One region of the Pseudoalteromonas sp. Z9A6 genome, then DNA from elsewhere that is predicted to be linked to it. Evidence: predicted binding sites of a transcription regulator. Region 1 holds the regulator's gene; each other region holds the start of a gene.

Region 1 (7,784 bases):
ATAAAATAGCGGCAACCCTTGCAAGCACTGGCAGCCCTGCGTTTTTTGTTCACCCTGGTGAAGCAAGTCATGGTGATTTAGGTATGATCACTAAAAATGACGTGGTTATGCTTATTTCTAATTCAGGGGAAACCAGCGAAGTTTTAAATATCATTCCGGTTTTAAAACGACTTGGTGCCAAAATGATAGCGATGACTGGCAATACACAATCAACAATGGCAACCCTTGCTAATGTACATGTGTGCATTAAAGTAGAAAAAGAAGCTTGTTCATTGGGTCTAGCCCCTACATCAAGTACCACTGCAACGCTTGCGATGGGCGATGCCATGGCAGTTGCATTATTAGAGGCTCGCGGCTTTACAGCTGATGACTTCGCGCTATCTCACCCTGGTGGTAGTTTAGGCAAGCGCTTATTACTTACTTTAAAAGATGTTATGCACAGCGGCGCAAATACACCTATTATTGATGTTTCACAAACAGTTAAAGATGCTCTAATAGAAATGTCAGCTAAAGGATTAGGTATGACAGCCATTGTTGGTGAAAATCAGCAACTCGTAGGGTTATTTACCGATGGTGACTTACGTCGCATTTTAGAACAAAGAATTGATATTCATACAACACAAATAGATGTTGTTATGACTAAGTCATGCACTACAGCTACGCAAGATATTTTAGCCGCTGAAGCGCTCAATATTATGGAACGTAAACGTATAAATGGCCTAATCGTCGTCAATGAGAAAAACCAACCTATTGGCGCATTAAATATGCAAGACCTATTGAAAGCAGGAGTGTTATAAATGCAATTTGAAGAACTCTATCAACCGCTGAGCGATGATGCAAAAGCACGCGCTAAAAAAGTAAAACTACTTATATGCGATATTGATGGTGTATTTTCTGATGGCCGTATTTACCTTGGCAATCAAGGTGAAGAGCTAAAAGCATTTAATACAAAAGATGGTTTTGGCATTAAAGCACTTATAAACAGTGGCTTTGAAGTAGCTGTTATTACTGGTCGTCATTCACAGATAGTACAACAACGTATGAGCAGCTTAACCGTACAGCATATTTATCAAGGCCAAGAAAATAAGCTCATTGCCTATCAAGAATTAAAAGATAAACTCAACCTTAGCGATGAACAAATTGCTTATATTGGTGATGACGGTCCTGACATGCCTGTTATGGAGTTAGTAGGCTTTGCCGTTGCAGTAAATGATGCCCACCCACTTATTAAGCGTTTGTCACACTATGTAACGCAAATGCCTGGTGGTTTTGGTGCTGTGAGAGAACTCACCGATTTGCTCATGCTTGAAAATGGTAAAGCATTGACTACACAAGGCACTAGTTCATGAATGCAGCGCGCATAATATTAAGCGTTTTATTCATTAGCTGTATGGTTTGGCTTTGGTACCCTTATTTTGCACAAACAAATATTGTGCCTCAGGCTGAGCCTGAAGTTATTGCTAAGCCTGATTACATAGCTATTGAGCTCAAACAGACAGCCTATGATGAGCAAGGTAAAATTAGCCACAAAGTCACTGCGGCTAAAATGGAGCTATACCAGCAATTAGGTTTCACGTTTTTCGAAAAACCCATTTTTACTTTATATAACGAACAACAAACGTGGCAAATAAATGCAGACGAAGCAACATTATACGAAGATAAACAATTAATTTTAGAAGGTAATGTGGTTGCCAAAAATTTAACCGATAACGCCATGATAGACAAAATCAATGCTGATAATATTCAGGTTGATATAAAGCTATTAACAATGCGTTCGGAGCAACCCGTCATCATCACTGGACCCAATTTAAAAATCACCGGTAAAGGCCTAGAAGCCGACTTAAAAGCCGAAGTGATAAAACTAATTAACCATACGCGAACCATATACTATGACCAATAAAATATTAAAATCACTTATAATTCCTACACTTATACTAGCGTTTAATAGTAGTGCTGCAGAGCAAAACACGCAACCTGCTGCCAATCAAATTTCAATAAGTGCCGACAAGCAAGAAGGTCAATTGAAAGCTAATGTGGGTATTTTTGAGAAAAACGTTGAGATTATTCACGGTAATCGCCGCATTACAGCCGATCGCCTCGAAGTACACAAACGTGATGAACTTGGTGATAATAAACAATTATTAATTGCCACAGGTAGCCCTGCGCACTTTGAAGAAAAGCAATCAGACGGCACGACTATGAGCGCCAGTGCTGACGAAGTACGTTATGATGTATCTAAGCGTTTTTTAACGCTTGTTGGTAATGCACAAGTATCGCAAGCCGGACAAAAAATAAATGCTAAAAGCATTACCTACGACATAGAGCAGCAGCTCATCAGTGCCGAAAAAGATGAAAACTCAACTGACCGCGTTCACACAATTTTAGTACCGATCGAAACTAAAAAAAGTAAAAAAGGCGATAAAGGTCAACCATGAGCACATTAAAAGCAGAACTATTGGCAAAAAGCTATAAAGGTCGTGAAGTTGTAAAAAACGTCGGCCTTGAAGTACAAGCTGGCAGTATAGTTGGCTTACTTGGCCCTAACGGTGCTGGTAAAACAACGACTTTTTATATGATTGTAGGGCTTGTTCCTAGCGACAAAGGTAAAATATCTATTGATGATAACGATATTACTCTTTTACCTATGCATAGTCGTGCTAGATTAGGCATAGGCTACTTACCACAAGAGTCATCGATTTTTAGAAAGCTGACTGTTTATCAAAACTTAATGGCCATTTTAGAAACGCGCAAAGAACTAAATAAACAAGCCAGAGAAGACACGCTCAATAACTTATTAGATGAATTTAGCATACAACACATTCGTGATAGCCAAGGTATGGCATTATCGGGTGGAGAGCGTCGTCGTGTAGAAATAGCACGAGCACTGGCAGCAGATCCTAAATTTATATTACTGGATGAACCGTTTGCCGGTGTTGACCCTATTTCGGTATTAGATATAAAGAAAATAATAGAACATCTTAAAAATCGTGGGATTGGTGTATTAATTACCGACCATAACGTAAGAGAGACCCTTGATGTTTGTGAAAAAGCCTACATTGTTTCTCATGGGGAGCTGATTGCATCAGGTACTCCAGAACACGTATTAAATGATAAAACAGTACGCGATGTTTACTTAGGCGAGCAATTTAGGCTGTAACATTTACGCCATGTCTTTAAGCATCTGCTAGTATTAATTATAACAACATAAAAGGATTGTTAGAGATACATGAGGCAATCACTACAGCTGCGCATGGGCCAGCAACTTACAATGACTCCACAGTTGCAACAAGCTATTCGTTTGTTGCAACTCAGTACATTGGATCTCCAGCAAGAAATACAAGAAGCTCTCGACAGTAATCCACTATTAGAGGTTGAAGAGGCAGACTATTCTGAAGACGCTGCTGGTAAAAACGAGCAAAAAGCTGATACCGATGACATAACTGTTAGCGCATCTGCTGATGATGCTCCGAGCGAATACGAACAAGATACTGGTGAAGCACTTGCAAAAGACACGCTAAGTGACGACATGGCTATGGATGTTAGTTGGGATGAGTACATGAGTGCCGCCCCAGCAGCCTCATCAGGTCCAATGCCTGAAGACGAATCTATATACCAAGGCGCCTCTACTGAAACGCTCCATGAGTATTTAATGTGGCAATTACAACTAACGCCATTTAGCCCTACCGATGAAGCCATCGCGATTGCGATTGTAGAGGCCGTCGATGATTCAGGTATTTTAACTCTCAGTTGCGAAGAAATTTTAGAAAGCTTTAATCAAGAAAACGAAGATGATAACGAAGTCGAACTTGATGAAATTGAAGCGGTATTAAAACGCATTCAACTGTTTGATCCTGTTGGTATTGCTGCACGTAGTTTACAAGAGTGTTTGTGTATTCAGCTTAATCAATTTGATAAAGAAACACCTTACATTAATGAAACGAAAATGATTTTAACCGAGCATATTGATCTATTAGCAGCTCGCGACTATCGTACATTAATGAAAAAAACTAAGCTTAAAGAAGAAGAGCTTAAAGAAGTGATGACACTAATACATACTCTCAACCCAAAACCTGCAGATACTATTGTAAGGGAAGAATCTGAGTATGTTATTCCTGATGTGTCAGTTAAAAAAATTAAAGGTCGCTGGGTTGTCGAATTAAACCCAGATAGCATGCCTAAAATTCGTGTTAATAGCCAATACGCGGCAATGTCTCGCACTGTAAAATCAAGTGGCGACAGCCAGTTTATTCGCTCACATTTACAAGAAGCTAAATGGTTTATTAAAAGCTTAGAAAGTAGAAACGACACGCTATTAAAAGTTACTAATTGTATTGTTAAGCAACAACAAGGATTTTTTGAACATGGCCCTGAAGCCATGAAACCAATGGTTTTAAATGATGTCGCTGAAATGGTAGAAATGCACGAATCGACAATTTCGCGTGTGACTACTCAAAAGTACATGCATACACCCCGTGGTATATTTGAGCTTAAATATTTTTTCTCAAGCCATGTAAGTACTGAAAACGGTGGTGAATGTTCATCTACAGCAATACGTGCGCTTATCCGAAAATTAATCGCAGCAGAAAACTCAGCAAAACCATTGAGTGATAGCAAAATAGCGGATATATTGGCTGAGCAAGGAATTAAAGTAGCAAGACGTACAATCGCAAAATACCGTGAATCTCTTGCTATTCCACCGTCAAATCAGCGTAAAAGTCTGATTTAAGACGCTAAACTAAGAGGGTAATGCTTATGCAACTAAACTTAACTGGTCGTCACGTAGAATTAACCGATTCACTAAGAGACTATATTAATACTAAATTTGCGAAGCTTGAAAGACACTCTGATCATATTAATAATGTTCATGTCATTCTCGATGTAGAAAAATTAAATCAAAAAGCAGAAGCCACAATACACGTAAGCGGTGCTGAGCTATTTGCCTCTACAGAACATCAAGATATGTATGCCGCTATTGACTCGTTGATCGACAAGCTCGATCGCCAAGTAATCAAACACAAAGAGAAGCTTGCTCGACACTAATATGATGAAATTAAGTTCACTTATATGCCAGGACTGCAGCAAAGCTGCGGTCCTTTTTAATAGCAAAAAAAGAATTTTAGAGTTCATTAGCGAACTTGCTCACGACAAACTTCCGTATTTACCGCAACAAGATATTCTTAACGCTTTAATGAGCAGAGAGAAATTAGGTAGTACAGGTATAGGGCGTGGCATTGCTATTCCTCATGGAAGAATGAGCGGTGCAGAAGAGCCTTTGGCTTTAGTGCTCGTTAGCGAAACTCCAATAAACTTTGATGCAATCGATAATCGCCCTGTTGATATTTTTGTCGCACTCATCGTACCAGATGGCGATAACCAGCAGCACTTAAAGACTCTAGCAACCATTGCTGATAAACTAAACAACAAAGATTTTTGTAAACAGTTACGCAGTGCAAAATCTGATACTGAGCTTTACCAAGTTATTGTCGATCAATCATAGTTTTATAAAGGGTGTTAAATGGAGTTAATTATCATAAGCGGCCGTTCTGGTTCTGGAAAGTCGGTTGCTTTGCGCATTGTAGAAGATTTAGGTTATTATTGCGTAGATAATATTCCAGTAAACCTACTACCTTCATTAGTTCGCAGTGTGTCTGATAGCTACGATAAAATTGCTGTTAGCATAGATGTGCGCAACATCCCTAAAGAACAAGATGAATTTAACGATATTCTTGAATACTTGCCTGGCTTTGCAAACCCTACGTTGTTTTATTTAGATAGCGACGATCAGACATTGATCAAACGCTTTTCTGAAACACGCAGATTACACCCACTATCAATAGACTCGTTGCCCCTTGATTTAGCCATCAAAAAAGAAAAAGAATTACTTGATGTATTAACCACTCGCGCCGACTTTATGATAGATACGACTGATTTAAGTGTTCATCAACTCGCTGAATCTATTCGTGAAAAGATTTTAGGTAAAAAAGATAAGCAACTGATTGTCACATTTGAATCATTTGGTTTTAAACACGGTATACCAAAAGAAGCAGACTACGTATTTGATGCACGCTTTTTACCAAATCCACACTGGGAACCAGAGTTAAAGCCTTTAAATGGGTTAGATCAACCGGTTAAAGACTATTTAGCTAATCACAGCATAGTGCAAAAATTCACATGGCAAATTCAAACATTTGTACAAACGTGGTTACCACATTTAGAACGAAATAACCGCAGTTATTTAACCATTGCTATTGGGTGTACAGGCGGGCAACATCGCTCTGTGTATTTAGCGCAAACTATCGGTGAAAGTTTCGCAATGACACATCCCAATGTAAAAATTCGCCATCGCGAGCAAGAAAAATAATATAGCTGAATAATCACCTGTTCAGCTTAGGTAGAGTAAGTTATGCATTGTGAAGATACCTTTTTAATAAAAAACAAATTAGGCTTACACGCCAGAGCAGCTACTGTGCTTGCGCAATTAGCAGTACAATTTGATGCGACAATCACATTATTCCAAGATGACAAAGAAGCAGCAGGCGATAGCGTACTTGCACTAATGTTACTTGAAAGTAGCCAAGGAAAAGAAGTTAAAGTTGTTTGTAAAGGCCCTGATTCTGAGCAAGCTTTACACGCTGTTGGAGAATTAATAGCACAACGCTTTAATGAACAAGAATAACCTGTTTTATAAAAACAATATTCGCATTACTAATGCTTCAATTAAAACAGATATATAAAATAGATAGGTTAGTAACGCCAGTTAACTCACCTCCCCCCCATAAAGTAATATAACAATTTATAAAGGACGCCAATGCCTGAAGCTTTTGAACAAGATTACCCACTACAGCAACTAAAACAGGTGACGAAGTCACTCAATAGTGGTCAATTTGTTCAAGTTAGGCGCATGCTCGCAAAAACGGCTCCTTGTGATACCGCATTATTATTAGAATCATCACCGCATAAAATTCGCCGACTGCTTTGGCAATTGGTCGATCCTGATGTGCAGGGTGATGTTCTTGAAGAATTATCTGAAGATGTTCGTTTAGGCATTATTGCCCAAATGGAACCTAAGCACATTGCCGCCGCAACTGAAGACATGGGCCACGATGACTTAGGTGAAGTATTACGTAGCCTGCCAGATACCGTCTATAAAGACGTTGTTAGCGCGATGGACATTCAAGACCGTGAACGTGCCACGCAAGCACTGTCATATCAAGAGCGTTCAGCAGGTGCGCTAATGAACACCGATACGGTGACCATTCGCCCTGATGTAACACTCGATGTTGTACTTCGTTATATTAGACTGCGTGGTGAGTTACCAGAGGGTACAGATGATTTATATGTTGTTGATAAACATAACTGCTTTATAGGCGCTTTATCGCTGAGTACATTATTAACTAATCCGCCAGAAAAAATTGTGCGCGATTTAATGGATGAAGATTGTGAGTCTATCCCAATCTCAATGGATGAAAGTGAAGTAGCGCAATTATTTGAGCGCCATAATTGGATATCGGCCCCTGTGGTGGACGATAACGACCAACTCCTCGGTCGTGTTACTATCGATGACATCGTTGATGTAATCCGAGAAGATGCCGAGCATAGCTTATTAAGCCTAGCCGGTCTTGATGATGAAGAGGATACATTCGCGCCTGTACTAAAAAGCTCTAAAAAACGCTCAGTTTGGCTAGGAGTTAATTTACTAACCGCACTTGCAGCTGCTTTTGTAGCTAGCTTTTTTGAAGGCACTTTAGATGTGCTACCTATTTTGGCTGTGCTTAACGGTATTG
Region 2 (7,784 bases), on a different contig from region 1:
AAACTAAATGAATTAGACTATCTTCAAAATGGAGACAAACTCACTCAAGCGTTTAAAATAAGCAAAGATCAAAATTGGGAAAAGCTTCATTTAGAAGCGGCCGCTTTGTATGCGGAGTTACTTTTTAGACAAGAAAAATACGCAGCGTTAAATACTCACTTATCCTATTACTTAAAGAACAAAGAGTTACCAAACCAAAAAAGTGTATATTTATTATTTCTCGAATCACAACTCAAGTCTCTAGCGAGGGATGCAAACCCAGCTCCAGCACACAAGCTAGCCACAAAATTAGAAGAGAGCCTGCAACAGCATTCATCTAAAGAAAAAATTATTATTTTACGAGCACTTGCTTACTATTACACCGATACAGACGCATTGAAAAAGACCCTAAATGTTGCACTAGAGGGGCTAGAATTAGCATTAAAAGATGACGACTCAGCATCTCAGGGATACTTTTTTAGAAAAATAGCCGATGCATATAATTATCTAAACGAAAAAGACAAAGCCATATATTATGCAAAAAAAGCGGTTGCGGCATATGAGCAAACACAAGACGGGCTTTTTACTGCAAAAGCATATTGGAGTTTAGGCAATATATTGCTCGAGATAAAAAAACCTAAAGATGCCTTAATATACCTAGACAAAGCATTGCTCTATTTTAAAAAAGCTAATATGCAAAAAGGCTTAACCTTTGCCCAATACTCAATTGCTAGCATTGAGTACTTACAAGCAAACTACGATAAAGCTTTAACTTTAACTAAAGAGAACATTGAGCTTGCTCGTTCTGCAGGTGTACACGACATGCAACTCGCATCGCTCATTTTGTTAGCTGACATATATATAAAACTAGATTTACTTGATCAAGCAAATGAAGCAAACGATGAGGTATTTTTAAACTTAGATAAATTCAGCCGCAGTATTTATAAAGCCGATTTTTTAAGTAAACGCTATGAGCTAAAGCGACGCCTTAACTACACTAACGAGGCTTTTGAAGCAATTGAACAAAAGCTCCTTTATACAAAAAAACACTACGAAGCTACCAGTGAAAGTAATATAAAAACACTACAGGTACAGTTTGAAGTAAAAGAAAAAGAAGAAAAAATACAGCAACTAGAGTACGAAAAAGACATTAGTGAACTACAAGCTAAAGAAGAGTACCAACAAAAAATAATTTGGCGACTCAGCGCTGCTATTGCGTTTATTTTAGTGATTGCTTCATTATTTTTATTTTATCGGCAAGCTCGACAACGTCAAAAATATCACGATATTTCATTAACAGATTATCTAACAAATAGCCCTAATCGCAGAGGAATAATGCGCGCAGCAGAAGCAAAGCTTGATGAAGGTAAAATGACGATAGCAATTGTTGACTTAGACTACTTTAAAAAAGTTAACGACCAATTTGGTCACGATGTTGGAGATTTAGTTCTTATTTCCTTTGCAAAGGCTGCAAAAGAAACACTAAGTGGTGATCATCAGTTTGGCCGCTACGGCGGCGAAGAATGGTTGTTTGCACTAAATTCGGTTGACGAACTAGCTATTCGAGATATATTTGACCAGCTAGCCACTAGGTTTACCGAGCATTGTAGTAATATAAAAGACCTTCCTAGTAATACAAAAATCACTTTTAGTGTGGGAGCCTCTGTAAGTAGCCCTTTAAAAAGCACACTAGATGTTCTTATTAAGCATGCAGATAAATTACTTTATAAAGCAAAAGAAAACGGCAGAAACCAAATCGTTGTTGATTAGATAAATACAGCTAAAAGTACTTGCTCAGTTAATTGACTAAAGTCCATCTAAAACCATCTGTTTAATTTTATGTGCTTTTACAAAATGATCTAATTTATGAGTGTGTATCCACCAAGTAGCGGCCTCCATAAGTAGCTCTGGGTCGTCGTTTTTATTGGCAAAAAATGCATAAAAAGAAAGCCCTACATTTTCGCCTTTAGCTGCTATTTTTTTATCGCACACAGTAATTATTTTTGCTCTTAGTTCTTCCCTCATACATACCTTATTTAATTATACTTTTACTATTAAAATACGCCATTTAAAAAGCTAACGATTAGCTGTAAAAGGCTTCTATCAACCAAGCCATGATTCTCAAGCTCTTTATTAGGCGTATTTACTTTTGCAGCTTTGCATTCATTATCTAATGTCTCATTTTTACGTGTATCGGTTTCGTATGCAATATCTGCTTGTTCCATACATTTTGCCGAGCCTGCGTAAGGCTGCGCCGCACAAGCGCTTAGTAATAAAAAAAGTGAAATTGCTATCAATAATTGCTTCATAAATAATCCTATTTTTACGCAACTTATTTACTTTAAATTACAGCTGCAAGTTAGCCTATTTACTTTTCTACCACCATTACAAAAAATTCAAAAAAGAACGTACCGATGGCATCAAAAAAAGTGTTATTTTTTTCATCCTTTTTAATTTGTGCGCTAATGCATTGATTGTAAACCTGTGAGCTTGTTTGAGCGCCATTTCGATCAACCATTTCAGCCTCTTCAATGCATAAGTTAGAGTCAGAACGCGGGGCTGTACTACATGCACTCAGTAAAGCGCACAGTAGTAATGCGGCGACGGGGCTTTTTATGTTCATCCTTAAACTATCCTATTAAGTTAACGTGCTACCTGCATTTATACCGATTGATGTTATATGTGGGAGTAACATATAGGTTGTACCTAAATAACGCTGTTACTTTATCACTGCAATAAAATAAACAACCAGTAAATATTTGTAAGGTTCTGTAGGAATTTATACTCACTTTTATAATTGAACTACGCAAAAGCCTGAAATTATTGCATTCATATCACTGTAAAATTTACAGTGATCGCAGCCAAAGAATAAAAAATTAAATTAAATTTATTAAAATACAATAACTTAATATTTGGCATTTAGTTTGCTAGTTAATGATATAAGCAAATAAATTGTAAAAGGACTAGTTATGAATATTTTTGAAGCACTACGTCATGACCATGACAAACAACGAGAATTGGTAGATGCGCTTATTCAAACACACGGCGACACAGAGCAGCGCCACACGCTAATGGATGAGCTAAAAACAGAATTAGAAAATCACGCAAAATTTGAAGAACGTTACTTTTATAACCCACTTATGTTTGATGACTTAACTCATGAAAAAGCGCGCCACAGCGTAGCTGAACATCACGAAATTGATGAATTAATTGAACAACTTGAAGATACCGAAATGAGCTCGTCAGCATGGTTAGTTGCAGCTAAAAAGCTACACCATTTGGTACATCATCATTTAAGTGAAGAAGAACACGAAGTGTTTCAATTAGCGGGTAAAGCACTTACCGAAGGGCAAAAAGAGAGCCTTGCTGAGCAATACAACGACGCAATGCATTAGTTGCATAACATGCAAACCTACTTCCACACACTCCCTGTGTACTTATTGGTTATAAGCCCTATGGCTTATAACCAATTTTTTTGCATGTACTTTATTACTTTACAGTAAATTTCACGTCTTGGTCGCGTAATAAGTAAAGTGCAAAACACGCAGCCCACATTGGCCATGCAGTAAAGAATAATAAGTTATTAAAGCCATCTATGTACTGGTTGTACGAAGAAAGTGTAGATAAACCATGCATTACAAAAATGATACCGTACGTTATACGCTTTTTAATACCTGCTAAAAATGCTAAAACAAGCACTAACTGCACCGCACCAATAATGTAAGCCACTATATCTGTAGAGCCACTAATACCGTAAAAATGTTCAAAAATACGTGCGCTATGCCCAGGATTAACAAACTTATCGAATGTCCACATAACCATTACAATAAACACGCCTAAACGCAAAGATAAAAGTGACCACTGCAAACGGTTTTGCACATCAGAATTCATTGAACCTGTCATAAAATTTCCTTAAATGAATATTAATAAACGTAGAAGTAAGCTAGACCGTATAAGTTATTTTTATTTCAAAAATTTTTAATTAAATTCATTAGTTAAGCCATGCTGTACTAAAAGTGAAGCTTATTTAAGTAATTTAAAAATGCTGCATAAAAGTTAACTCTTTTAAAATGTTAGCAGGTTGAAAGTAGTCTATAATTAATAAATCCTATTAAAAGCAAACATTTACATTCACTCTAATACAATCGCCCTATTAATATTTTATCGACTAATAAAACAATAGTACTTAATTACCAACTTTGTAATGCATCTGTTTTGTTATGTTCTAAAAAACAAAAAGAATCAAAATTTTACTGAAAGTTATTTTTAATCCTTTCGGTCTTTATCGCCAACAACATTTTAACCGTAGAGAGAAAACGTTTGAAACACGCATATTTAGCACTTTCCCTAGCCACCATATTAAATACACCACTTAATGCTTTTGCAGCCGAAGAATCAAAATCAGCAAAAGAAGGCGCAATTGAGCGTATTGAGGTGGCAAGCCAAGTTATTAAATCTCAAGGTCTTTCGGTTAAAAATGCCACTGTAGACGGCCCTTTTGGCGACAACTTAGCTCTACGAGATATAGCTCGTTCAGTAACACCAATTTCAAGCGAGTTAATAGAACAACTCAATATTACGACTTTACAAGATGTACTTGCAGTAAGCCCTAATACCTATTCAGCCAGTGGTTTTGGGGCACCAAGTTTACCTACTATTCGTGGGCAACTAGGTGAGCTTTTCCAAGATGGTACACGCCGCCAAGCAGGTAATAATGGCTTTGGCGTGCCGTTATCGTTCAACTCTATAGAACAAATAGATGTAGTAAAAGGCGCGCCACCGGTATTATTTGGCTCAAGCCAACGCAACGGTGGTTTTGTAAACTTACATTCTAAAAAAGCATCAACTGACGACAGTAAAGGCAAAGCAACGGTATCTGCAGGACGATGGGATCAGTACAGCGTTTTAGTTGATTACAGTGCACCTATAGTAAAAGACAAAGTAGGTTTTAGAGTAAGCGCTGAACACATTGATAACGGCAGTTACTACGACTTTTCGGGCACGAAAAGCGACAGCCTATTTGCAGCACTTAAGGTGTTACCTGATGACAAGAGCAGCTGGGATATTAACTTTGAGTTATACCAAGTTGAATTTACCGATAACGCAGGTATTAACCGCCCTACTCAAGCCTTAATTGATGATGGCCTTTATATTACCGGCCAAGGCGTGCAAGCCAATGGCAGTTCAGTTCCAACGGCAGGTTCTATTGTTTCACCTACTGGGCAAGTAAAAATAGACCGTAGTACAGTACTTACCGACCCTGACAATCAAAACGAAGCCACTACTTATTTACTACACAGCATTTATAAGCGTGAACTTTCAAACAATGCATCTATAAAAAATATTACGTATTTTCAGCACTTACAACGCGAAGAAATTGCACAAAATAGCTTTGTTGAAATTATAGATGGTGCCGATACCGCGCAAAACCGTACCGAACTGACTTACCAATGGAGCAACGAACAGCAAACAATTTTTGCTTTTGATGTGCGTTACAACCGCGTGCTAGGCTACAGCCAATTTACAACAGAAGCCGACTTACCTATTGATTTAACTGGCCCAATTTCAAATCGCCGCATTCCTTTAACTGATGCACAACAAGCACGCTTTGTTGAACTTCGCCCAGGTGTATTTGTATCGCCGGGTGGTCAGTACGATATTAATAACGACGGCAGTGGCGACTTTAACTTATCAGACACTACCGATTCGCGCTCATGGCAAACGGGTTTTGCTATTCAGCAAGATTCTGATTGGACTAATAAGTTTCATACAAGTGTTGGCTACCGCGTTGATTTTTATGACGTAGAAGCAAACGACCCAATAGCACCTGTAGGGCAAATTGCCGCCAGCGACAGCATTAACGACACTTTGCATTCAGGGCAAGTAAGTTTTAATTACCGACTCAGCGATGATTACACCACTTATGGCGCAGCAAGTTACAACGAAGCCACATCAAATAGCATGGCTGGCGGCACTACACTTGGTGGCGACAATACCATTAGTGCACAAAATTTTGCCACCGAAAATACCCTAGTTGAATTTGGTTTAAAATATGCACCAACCAATAGCGATTGGTACGCTGATGGCGCAATATTTAGTCAACGCCGTAGTTTACGTAACCGCGATGGCAGTAATACCGGTATTCGCACCACAGGTTTTGAAAGCCAAGTATTTTACGATGCCTACCCGTACTGGTTAAGCGCAGGTTATAGCTACATTGACGCCCGCTACGATAATTCTGCAAGTAGTCAAGATTCTGCCCAAGTAGCCGATGCATTTGACAACTCACGCCCTGATATTATTGCAGGCACCAGTGTGGGCGCTCCTAGTTTTACCGCATTTGCGCCTTCAAGTAGCCAAGTTCAAGGCATTCCAGAGCAATCTTTTAGCTTTAACGGAAATTATTCAATTAATTCGAAATGGCAAACGGGTTTTTCAGGTCTATATACAAAGAGTTACCCATTAGACTTTTTGGCAACCGTACATATTCGCGATCAGTACACATTAAACGTAAATACTAGCTATGCTTTTACGCCTAGCACCAAGTTACGCTTAGATGTAAACAACGTTACCAATCAAAAAAATTGGCGCCCTGTATTTGAAGGCGGTTATTTTGGTGCAACCTTGGCTTTTCCTGAATTACCAATAAACGCCAAGCTGACGCTTACGCATAATTTTTAAAGACAAGTTTGAAAGAGAGAGAACATGATTAAAAAAATACTTTTGTTATTAATTGCAGCGGTCGCCATCGGCCTGTTCTTTCATTTTGATTTGCACCAACTACTTACGCTTGAGGGCTTAAAAGGCTCGATGGATCAGTTTAGCCAATATAAAGCGCAATCTCCGCTATTAATAATTGGCGGATTCTTTTTATTGTATGTGGTGGTTACTGCATTGTCTTTACCGGGCGCGGCTATTTTAACACTGGCAGCGGGTGCTTTATTTGGCTTAGTTGAAGGCTTATTGGTTGCATCGTTTGCATCAACCATAGGTGCTACATTGGCCTTTTTAGTATCACGTTACTTATTGCGCGACACCATTAAAAAGCGATTTCCTGATCGTTTAGCAGCCATTGATGCAGGCGTTGAAAAAGAAGGCGGCTTTTACTTATTTACGTTGCGTTTAGTGCCGGTGTTTCCGTTCTTTTTAATCAACTTGTTAATGGGCGTAACAGCCATCAAGTCATGGACTTTTTACTGGGTAAGCCAAGTGGGTATGCTAGCCGGTACATTTGTATTTGTTAATGCAGGTACGCAGCTTGCTCAAATAGAGAGTTTATCGGGCATTTTATCGTTGGACTTAATTTTATCATTCGCTTTATTGGGCGTATTCCCATTTATTGCTAAAGGGATCTTAAACGTGTTTAAAAAACGTCGTGTATACAAAAACTATACTAAACCTAAAAGCTTCGACCGTAACATGATTGTTATTGGCGCAGGCGCAGGTGGTTTGGTAACAAGTTATATAGCCGCTGCTGTTAAAGCAAAAGTAACCCTTATTGAAGCGGGCGAAATGGGCGGTGACTGTTTAAACTATGGTTGTGTTCCAAGTAAAGCAGTCATTAAAAGCGCTAAAATTGCAGAACAAATTCGCCATGGTGAAAACTACGGCCTAGAAAATGCGACACCGCAGTTTTCGTTCAAAAAAGTAATGGCACGTGTACATAAAGTTATTGCCGATGTAGCACCGCACGACAGCGTTGAGCGTTACACCAACCTAGGCGTAGATGTTGTAAAAGGTTACGGTAAATTAATCGACCCGTGGACTGTAGAAATTAAACTTAACGACGGTGGCACGCAAACACT
Region 3 (7,784 bases), on a different contig from region 1:
AATGTAGAGCAACGTTTTCCGTTTGCGTTTCAAGATGTTTTTGAGCGCTACAGTAAACGTAGCAAGATAGATGTTGCTTGGAGTATTGCTATTGCAAGGCGCGAAAGCTCTTTTGCGCCAGATGCACGCTCGCATGCTAATGCGCGTGGTTTAATGCAGTTATTACCAAGTACTGCTGAGTATGTAAATAAAGGCAGTGTGACAAGTAGTCGTTTATATCAACCTAAAACAAATATTAGATTAGGTACTAGTTACTTACAGTACTTAAAAAAGAAAAACCATGGCAATGAAGTGCTGGCAACAGCTTCTTATAATGCGGGTTATCACCGTATAAAGCGTTGGTTACCTGATGACGCTATTCCGGCTGAGTTATGGGTAGAGCTTATTCCGTATCGCGAAACCCGTGATTACGTAAAAAATGTATTTGCGTACAGACAGGTTTACCATACAAGAATGGGCCGAGAAGGTAATGTATTAGCGCCGCTACTCGAAATGAAAATGGGCGGTTGAATATATGATACCAATCGACCAATAACTTAACACGATAGGTATAGGTATTAATAAGGGGGATGTTTACATGTTAAATATCCCCCTTTTTTGAGCGCTTAGGGTAATACCAATTTTATTAAAAACATGATCATTCTAGCGTATTAAATAACTCAATAACTGCGTTAAAAATTATTTATATAGAACAACTATGTATCATAATTTTAGCCTTGTTATTAAGCTATTTTCTTATCGCTATAATAGATCATTAATTTAATGCAATTGGTATAAGTGATAGACTCATAGCAAGTTAAATTTAACAGATGGATTAACAATGGATAAATTAGCCGTTTTATACGCCGAACATATTGCAACACTGCAACAGCGTACTCGTACAATTTGTAATAGCGAAGGGTTAGAAGGATTAGTAATTCATTCAGGCCAAGCTAAGCGCCAGTTTTTAGATGATATGTATTATCCATTTAAAGTTAATCCACAGTTTAAAGCGTGGTTACCGGTTATTGATAATCCTCATTGCTGGATTGTGGTAAATGGCAGCGACAAACCAAAACTAATATTTTATCGTCCAGTAGATTTTTGGCATAAAGTACCAGACGAGCCTCGTGACTTTTGGGCTGAGTACTTTGATATAGAGCTACTACTTCAGCCTGATCAAGTAGAAAAGTTATTACCATACGATAAAGCTAAATATGCTTACATGGGTGAATACATTGAAGTAGCGCAAGCACTTGGTTTTAGTATTATGAACCCTGAGCCTGTACTTAACTATTTTCATTACCACCGCGCTTACAAAACGCAGTACGAACTTGAATGTTTACGCAACGCTAACCGCATTGCAGTAGATGGGCATAAAGCTGCACGCGATACATTCTTTAATGGTGGTAGCGAGTTCGACATTCAGCAAGCGTACTTAATGGCGACACGTCAAAGCGAAAATGAAATGCCGTACGGCAACATTGTTGCGCTTAACGAAAACTGCGCTATTTTGCACTACACGCACTTTGATCCAAAAGTGCCACACACCCACAACTCATTTTTAATTGATGCCGGTGCAAACTTTAATGGTTACGCTGCTGATATTACTCGTACGTATGATTTTAAAAAGCAGGGTGAGTTTGCTGAGCTTGTACAAGCGATGACTGTTCAACAAATCGAGTTAGGTAAAGGTTTAAAGCCGGGTATGCTTTATGGTGATTTACACGTTGAATGTCATAATCGTATCGCACAAATACTTAGTGACTTTAAAATTGTTAACCTACCCGCGGAGGAAATTGTTGAGCGTAAAATTACATCTACTTTCTTCCCGCATGGACTAGGACATCACCTAGGTTTACAAGTGCATGATATGGGTGGTTTTATGAGTGACGAAAAGGGCACACATCAACCATCGCCTGAAGGGCATCCGTTCTTGCGTTGTACTCGCCTGATCGAAAAAAACCAAGTGTTTACTATTGAGCCAGGTTTATACTTTATTGATTCACTGCTTGGTGATTTAGCGCAAACCGATAATAAGCAGTTTATTAACTGGGAAAAGGTAGAGTCATTTAAACCATTTGGCGGCATTCGTATTGAAGATAACATTATTGTTCATGAAGATAGCCTAGAGAATATGACGCGTAATTTAGAACTCGATTAATTTCTATAAAGACGAGTTAGCGAATAAACGTTAAAATATGCATATGAACGGGGCCTTTAGGCCCCATTTTTAATTGAGCTTTTAATATGTCTGAATATAACTATCCCGCTGCTGACGTTTTTCATCAAGAAGAAATTAAAAAAAGTACGTTTATAGTCCACATTGCACACACCCCCGATTTAAATTCAGCAAAAACATTTATTAAAAGCATTGAAGAAAAGTATAGCGATGCACGTCATAACTGCTGGGCACATGTGGCAGGCAACCCTGGTGGCAGCCATGTTTATGGTTTTTCGGATGATGGTGAACCTAATGGCACTGCGGGGAAACCTATGTTAAATGTGCTGGTGGGTTCGGGCCTTGGCGAAATCACTGCCGTGGTGACACGTTATTTTGGCGGCATAAAATTAGGCACCGGCGGGCTAGTACGTGCTTATGGTGGCTCATTAAATAATGCACTAGTAAAATTGCAAACGGTGCTTAAAGTTCCCAGCGTTGAAATTACTGGGAGTAGTGAGTACAGCATGCAAGGCGCGATTGAGCAGTTATTAAAAACAAAGTATCAAGTGCTTAATATTGATAAGCAATTTACTGCTAATATTGAGTGGGTGATTACAATCGATAGCCGCGAAGCCAAGCAAGCAATCAAAGATATTTTTGATTTAAGTCACGGCGCAGTTGAGTTAACTATTAAAGAGTAATAACCTACACAAATTGCATATAATGCATACTGACCCTATTTAATTTGGTTGATACTACTCAGCCTGAATTTACTAATAATAAAAGCGACAAGCTAAATGCAATTTCGTACCATCATAAAAATTCTTGGCCAACTTGTTGCGCTGTTTAGTATTACCATGGTGCCTCCGGCACTGGTGTCTTTAATATACAAAGACGGTGGTGGTGTTCCCTTTGTTTTAGCATTTATCTTTAGTGTTGTTATTGGCATGATGGCTTATTACCCAAACCGCCATGAAAACGGTGATTTAAAAGCACGTGAAGGCTTTTTAATTGTTGTTTTGTTTTGGCTGGTACTTGGGGCGTTTGCGTCCTTGCCGCTTATCTTTTTACAAGAACCTAACTTATCGCTCGCCGATGCGGTATTTGAAGCATTTTCTGGCTTAACAACCACCGGCGCTACAGTGCTTACCGGTATTGAGTATTTACCCAAGTCGGTATTGTTTTATCGCCAGCAACTCCAGTGGTTTGGCGGTATGGGTATAATCGTACTCGCTGTTGCTATACTCCCAATGCTAGGTGTTGGTGGTATGCAGTTGTACCGCGCTGAAATACCAGGGCCTGTAAAAGATTCTAAAATGACCCCGCGAATTGCCGATACTGCAAAGCACCTTTGGTATATTTATGTGTCGTTGACTATTACTTGTATGCTGGCTTATTGGGCTGCAGGAATGGAGTGGTTTGATGCTATATGTCATGCATTCTCAACGGTGGCGATAGGTGGTTTTTCTACTTACGACGCCTCCATGGGGCACTTCGACAGCCCTGTAATTAACTTTATTTGTGTGTTCTTTTTAATTATTGCCGCTGTTAACTTCTCCCTGCATTACGCCGCAGTGGCCAGTCGTAACATACAAGTTTATATTCGAGATCCTGAGTTTAAGGTGTTTTTGTGTATTCAATTAGCGCTGGTGGTTATTTGTTTTACCGTACTTTCCTCTAACGAAATATTTGCTAATGGCGATGAAACCCTCGATCAGGCGTTATTTCAAGCTGTTTCAATGAGTACAACAGCAGGCTTTGCTACGGATAACTTTTCAACATGGCCATTGTTTTTACCTATTTTACTTATATTTTCGAGCTTTATTGGTGGCTGTGCAGGCTCTACCGGTGGTGGCATGAAAGTAGTGCGCGTGTTCTTACTTTATTTACAGGGTGTGCGTGAGCTCAATCGTTTAGTGCATCCTCGTGCTATATATTCAATCAAGCTGGGTCGTAAGGCGTTGCCAGATAAAGTAGTAGAAGCTGTGTGGGGTTTTTTCTCTGCTTATGCGCTGGTATTTATTATTATTATGTTAGCGCTTATGGGCACGGGTATGGATAACATAACTGCGTTCTCAGCCACTGCGGCTTGTTTAAATAACTTAGGGCCTGGTTTAGGAGATGTAGCGTCGCATTATGGTGCTATAACCGATGGTGCTAAATGGTTGCTTACTATTGCAATGGTGTTTGGTCGTTTAGAAATATTTACTTTATTAGTGTTATTTACGCCTACTTTTTGGCGTGGATAAACGAGTCGTTTAAATTTTAATATACAAGTTAGTGGGAAAGGGATATGCCAACTTCAAATCTAGACAAATTACATCAACTAACTACAAGTGGTTTGGTCGATTTAGAAATATTAACCCCAACCGACAGTAAACGTGTAAAAACCGAGTTTGTTGGTTTGCTTGAAAATAAATTTATTATTTTAAATTACCCAAACTCTAGACGTTTACCTGCTAGTAGTGACTATTTACGTGATGGTGTAATGGTTGTTGTTAGAGCATTAATTGAAGGTAGTGGTGGGCAAGTTATAGCGTTTCGCCAACAAATAATGTCGGTTGCGTCTCACCCGGCTAAGCTTATATTTATTAACTATCCTAAGCAGGTGCAGTTATTTGCACTGCGCTCGCAAACGCGTATACCTACCTTATTACCTGCAAAGCTAAAGCTAAGTGACGACAGAATACTTGAAGGCCTCATTAAAGACATTTCGCTAACAGGAGTAATGTTTGATATTAGAGGTGATCAGCAAGATGAAAATATTAAAGATATGCAATGCACAGTAATACTCAATAGCAGCGATAAAAGTTTTGAAGGCGAAATTTGCAGTGCTAAGGAACATGTCGCAGGCGTGCGTTGTGGAATTAAGCTACTAGCAAGCGAGGATGAAATGAAAACCTTTATGAAAGAGCATTTTATAGACCCATCTGCGCTTGAGCCCACCGTTGAATAAATCGTTTTTCGCTTATTTGCAACAAAATGGCGTTTTACGTGAGTATTTATAAAGTATTTTTTGTTTTTATATAATTAAATATATTATTTAAATAAAACAATGTTTTACGTGTTTTTTGTTATGGCTTTTTTTTTGTTGTTATAGCTACTTCGTTAAAATTAACCTTAATTATTTTTTAAAATCCCTCCTTTTATAGCTCTACATTTTAAAATGTATCTTTTTATATAAACATAACTATTTGTTTTTAATGACTTTAGTTTTTCACCTTTAAAGCGTGTTGCGAAAAGGCAACAGTAATGACTCTGAAAATTCCTCCTTATTGTACGTTTTATTTTTAACTTATTGAAAGTTAATGGCTTTTCAATGTTGGCATTTAAGTTGTAATAGTCAGGGTGTACTGAACGAAATCGTGATTCAAAGTGAAATACTTAATCGCACACACATAAATTTGAAGGATACATATTATGAAAAGCATTAATAAAACTTTAGCACTTATCGCTATTGCATCTTCTTCAGCCGCTTTTGCAGCAACAGATTTTGACACACTTGATGTAGACGGCAGTGGCACAATTAGCCAAGCAGAAGCATCAGTAGACGCAAAATTAATGAGCATGTTCTCTGAACTTGATACAGACCAAGACGGCGAACTATCTAAAGAAGAGTTTTCACAAGTATAAGCTTAAAACTCTGGGGCGCTACTAAGAGCCCCACATTACTCATAAAATTGAAGGATACACGTTATGAAAACATTAAATAAAGCATTAGCACTTGTGGCACTAGCATCTTCTTCAGCCGCGTTTGCAGCAACAGATTTCGATACATTAGATGTAGATGGCAGTGGCACAATTAGCCAAGCAGAAGCATCAGTAGATGCAAAGCTAATGAGTATGTTCTCAGAACTTGATACTGACCAAAATGGTGAGTTATCAAAAGAAGAATTTTCAGAAGCTTAATTTAAAGTATTTATCCTGAGTTGCCAAAGACAACCTAAGTAGGCAAGGGAGCTTACGAAAGAGGATAACAAGGAAGTGAAAAATTACGTTTTAAGTTAAACGAAGCAATTTTTTTGATAGAACATTGAAGGATTAAGTTATGAAAAATTTAAATAAAGCATTAGCACTTATAGCACTAGCGTCTTCTTCTGCTGCATTTGCAGCATCAGGTTTTGACAGCCTTGATATTGATGGTAGCGGCACAATTAGCCCAAGCGAAGCGGCAGTTGATACAGATTTAATGGCCGAGTTTATTGAGCTAGATACCGACGGTAGCGGCGAGCTTTCTAAAGAAGAGTTTGCTAATTACTAATTAACCTGAACTCTGGATAATAAATCTATCTCTAGCAGCTATTTTCAGCGCTAACTGCGTTGAATTTACTTGCAATAGGCCAGCTATTGACGCGTAAATTCGCCTTGTTTTCACTGAAAATCTCTGGCTAGAGAAAATAAATTTAAATATCACCATGATTCAATACGTTAGTAAATCTCTTAACCAGAGTACAGGTTAACTAACCTTTTTCAGATTAAACATTTTTCACAGTCAGGGATCTTTGAAAAGGACTTCCCATATTACTAGGAATATTATTATGAAAACATTCAATACAACACTTGCAGTTATCGTTTTAGCATCTTCATCAGCAGCATATGCAGCAGTGGACTTTGCCTCTTTTGATGCAGATGGCGACGGTGCGATTACAATGGAAGAAGCAAAGGTTAACCCTCAGCTTGTAAAGATTTTTGATGATTTAGATACTGATGGAAATGGTGAAATCTCTAAAGAAGAGTTTTCAAAGGTACAGTAATCAATATTCGAAGATACTCCACTAAAGCCGCCTTAGTCAGCGGCTTTTTTGCGTTTATGCCAAATAATTATAAGAATATAGCACTTACCTGGAATAGCTTTTCTACAACGGTAATGTGTTTCTTGTCGATTAGAAACATAATGACATGATCGCCCGACATAATAATTGTATCATCGTGGGCTATCAGTACATCGTCGTTACGTACTATTGCGCCAATAGTAGTACCAGCAGGGAGTTTAATGTCGGCAATAGCACGGCCAACCACTTTTGAAGTGTTTTCATCGCCATGAGCAACGGCTTCAATTGCTTCTGCTGCACCTTTGCGTAATGAGTACACATTAACAATATCACCACGGCGTACATGAGTAAGCAATGCCGATATAGTGGCTTGCTGCGGCGATATGGCAATATCTATTTCGCCGCCTTGTACCAAATCAACGTAAGCACCACGCTGGATAAGCACCATGGTTTTTTGTGCGCCCATACGTTTTGCAAGCATGGCTGACATAATGTTTGCTTCATCGTCGTTGGTTACGGCAATAAACACATCTACTTGTTCAATATGCTCTTCTGAGAGCAGTTCTTGATCAGATGCGTCACCACAAAAAACGACCGTGTTATCGAGCATTTCCGAGAGTTGCTCGGCACGCTCTTTACTGCGTTCAATTAATTTAACCGTGTGGTTTTTTTCAAGTGAGCGGGCAAGGCCTGCCCCAATGTTACCGCCACCAGCTATCATAATTTTTTTGTAAGAACGCTCTAGTTTTTGTAGCTCGTTCATTACTGCGCGTATATGTTTTGTAGCGGCAATAAAAAACACTTCGTCATCGGCTTCAATAACGGTGGTACCCAATGGTTTTATTGCTTTACCTTGACGATAAATAGCT

What was found. Region 1 encodes sigma-54, which starts transcription at its own class of promoters, with help from an activator protein. Its sites were predicted from a motif close to GTTGGCACGNNNNTNGNNT; they were not measured.
Region 2: a site for sigma-54 is predicted at 2,891-2,909, ahead of GQR53_RS09300 (hemerythrin domain-containing protein). Genes of this name have one in related genera too.
Region 3: a site for sigma-54 is predicted at 5,465-5,483, ahead of GQR53_RS10970 (EF-hand domain-containing protein). Genes of this name have one in related genera too.

The regions. Positions count from the first base shown of each region.
Region 1 covers NZ_WTKZ01000009.1:4,486-12,269, reverse strand. The annotation lists gene GQR53_RS05420 (KpsF/GutQ family sugar-phosphate isomerase) at 1-797, shown strand, start outside; gene kdsC (3-deoxy-manno-octulosonate-8-phosphatase KdsC) at 798-1,349, shown strand; gene lptC (LPS export ABC transporter periplasmic protein LptC) at 1,346-1,900, shown strand; gene lptA (lipopolysaccharide transport periplasmic protein LptA) at 1,890-2,435, shown strand; gene lptB (LPS export ABC transporter ATP-binding protein) at 2,432-3,157, shown strand; gene GQR53_RS05395 (RNA polymerase factor sigma-54) at 3,227-4,726, shown strand; gene hpf (ribosome hibernation promoting factor) at 4,753-5,040, shown strand; gene ptsN (PTS IIA-like nitrogen regulatory protein PtsN) at 5,045-5,497, shown strand; gene rapZ (RNase adapter RapZ) at 5,516-6,361, shown strand; gene GQR53_RS05375 (HPr family phosphocarrier protein) at 6,404-6,676, shown strand; gene mgtE (magnesium transporter) at 6,809-7,784, shown strand, end outside.
Region 2 covers NZ_WTKZ01000019.1:11,045-18,828, forward strand. The annotation lists gene GQR53_RS09280 (GGDEF domain-containing protein) at 1-1,749, shown strand, start outside; gene GQR53_RS09285 (DUF6500 family protein) at 1,786-2,004, opposite strand; gene GQR53_RS09290 (hypothetical protein) at 2,034-2,288, opposite strand; gene GQR53_RS09295 (hypothetical protein) at 2,348-2,602, opposite strand; gene GQR53_RS09300 (hemerythrin domain-containing protein) at 2,949-3,374, shown strand; gene GQR53_RS09305 (hypothetical protein) at 3,469-3,882, opposite strand; gene GQR53_RS09310 (TonB-dependent receptor) at 4,300-6,660, shown strand; gene GQR53_RS09315 (bifunctional TVP38/TMEM64 family protein/FAD-dependent oxidoreductase) at 6,685-7,784, shown strand, end outside.
Region 3 covers NZ_WTKZ01000025.1:8,552-16,335, reverse strand. The annotation lists gene GQR53_RS10995 (transglycosylase SLT domain-containing protein) at 1-510, shown strand, start outside; gene pepQ (Xaa-Pro dipeptidase) at 821-2,143, shown strand; gene GQR53_RS10985 (YigZ family protein) at 2,230-2,844, shown strand; gene GQR53_RS10980 (TrkH family potassium uptake protein) at 2,941-4,392, shown strand; gene GQR53_RS10975 (flagellar brake protein) at 4,437-5,099, shown strand; gene GQR53_RS10970 (EF-hand domain-containing protein) at 5,564-5,776, shown strand; gene GQR53_RS10965 (EF-hand domain-containing protein) at 5,840-6,052, shown strand; gene GQR53_RS10960 (calmodulin) at 6,192-6,404, shown strand; gene GQR53_RS10955 (EF-hand domain-containing protein) at 6,682-6,897, shown strand; gene trkA (Trk system potassium transporter TrkA) at 6,965-7,784, opposite strand, start outside.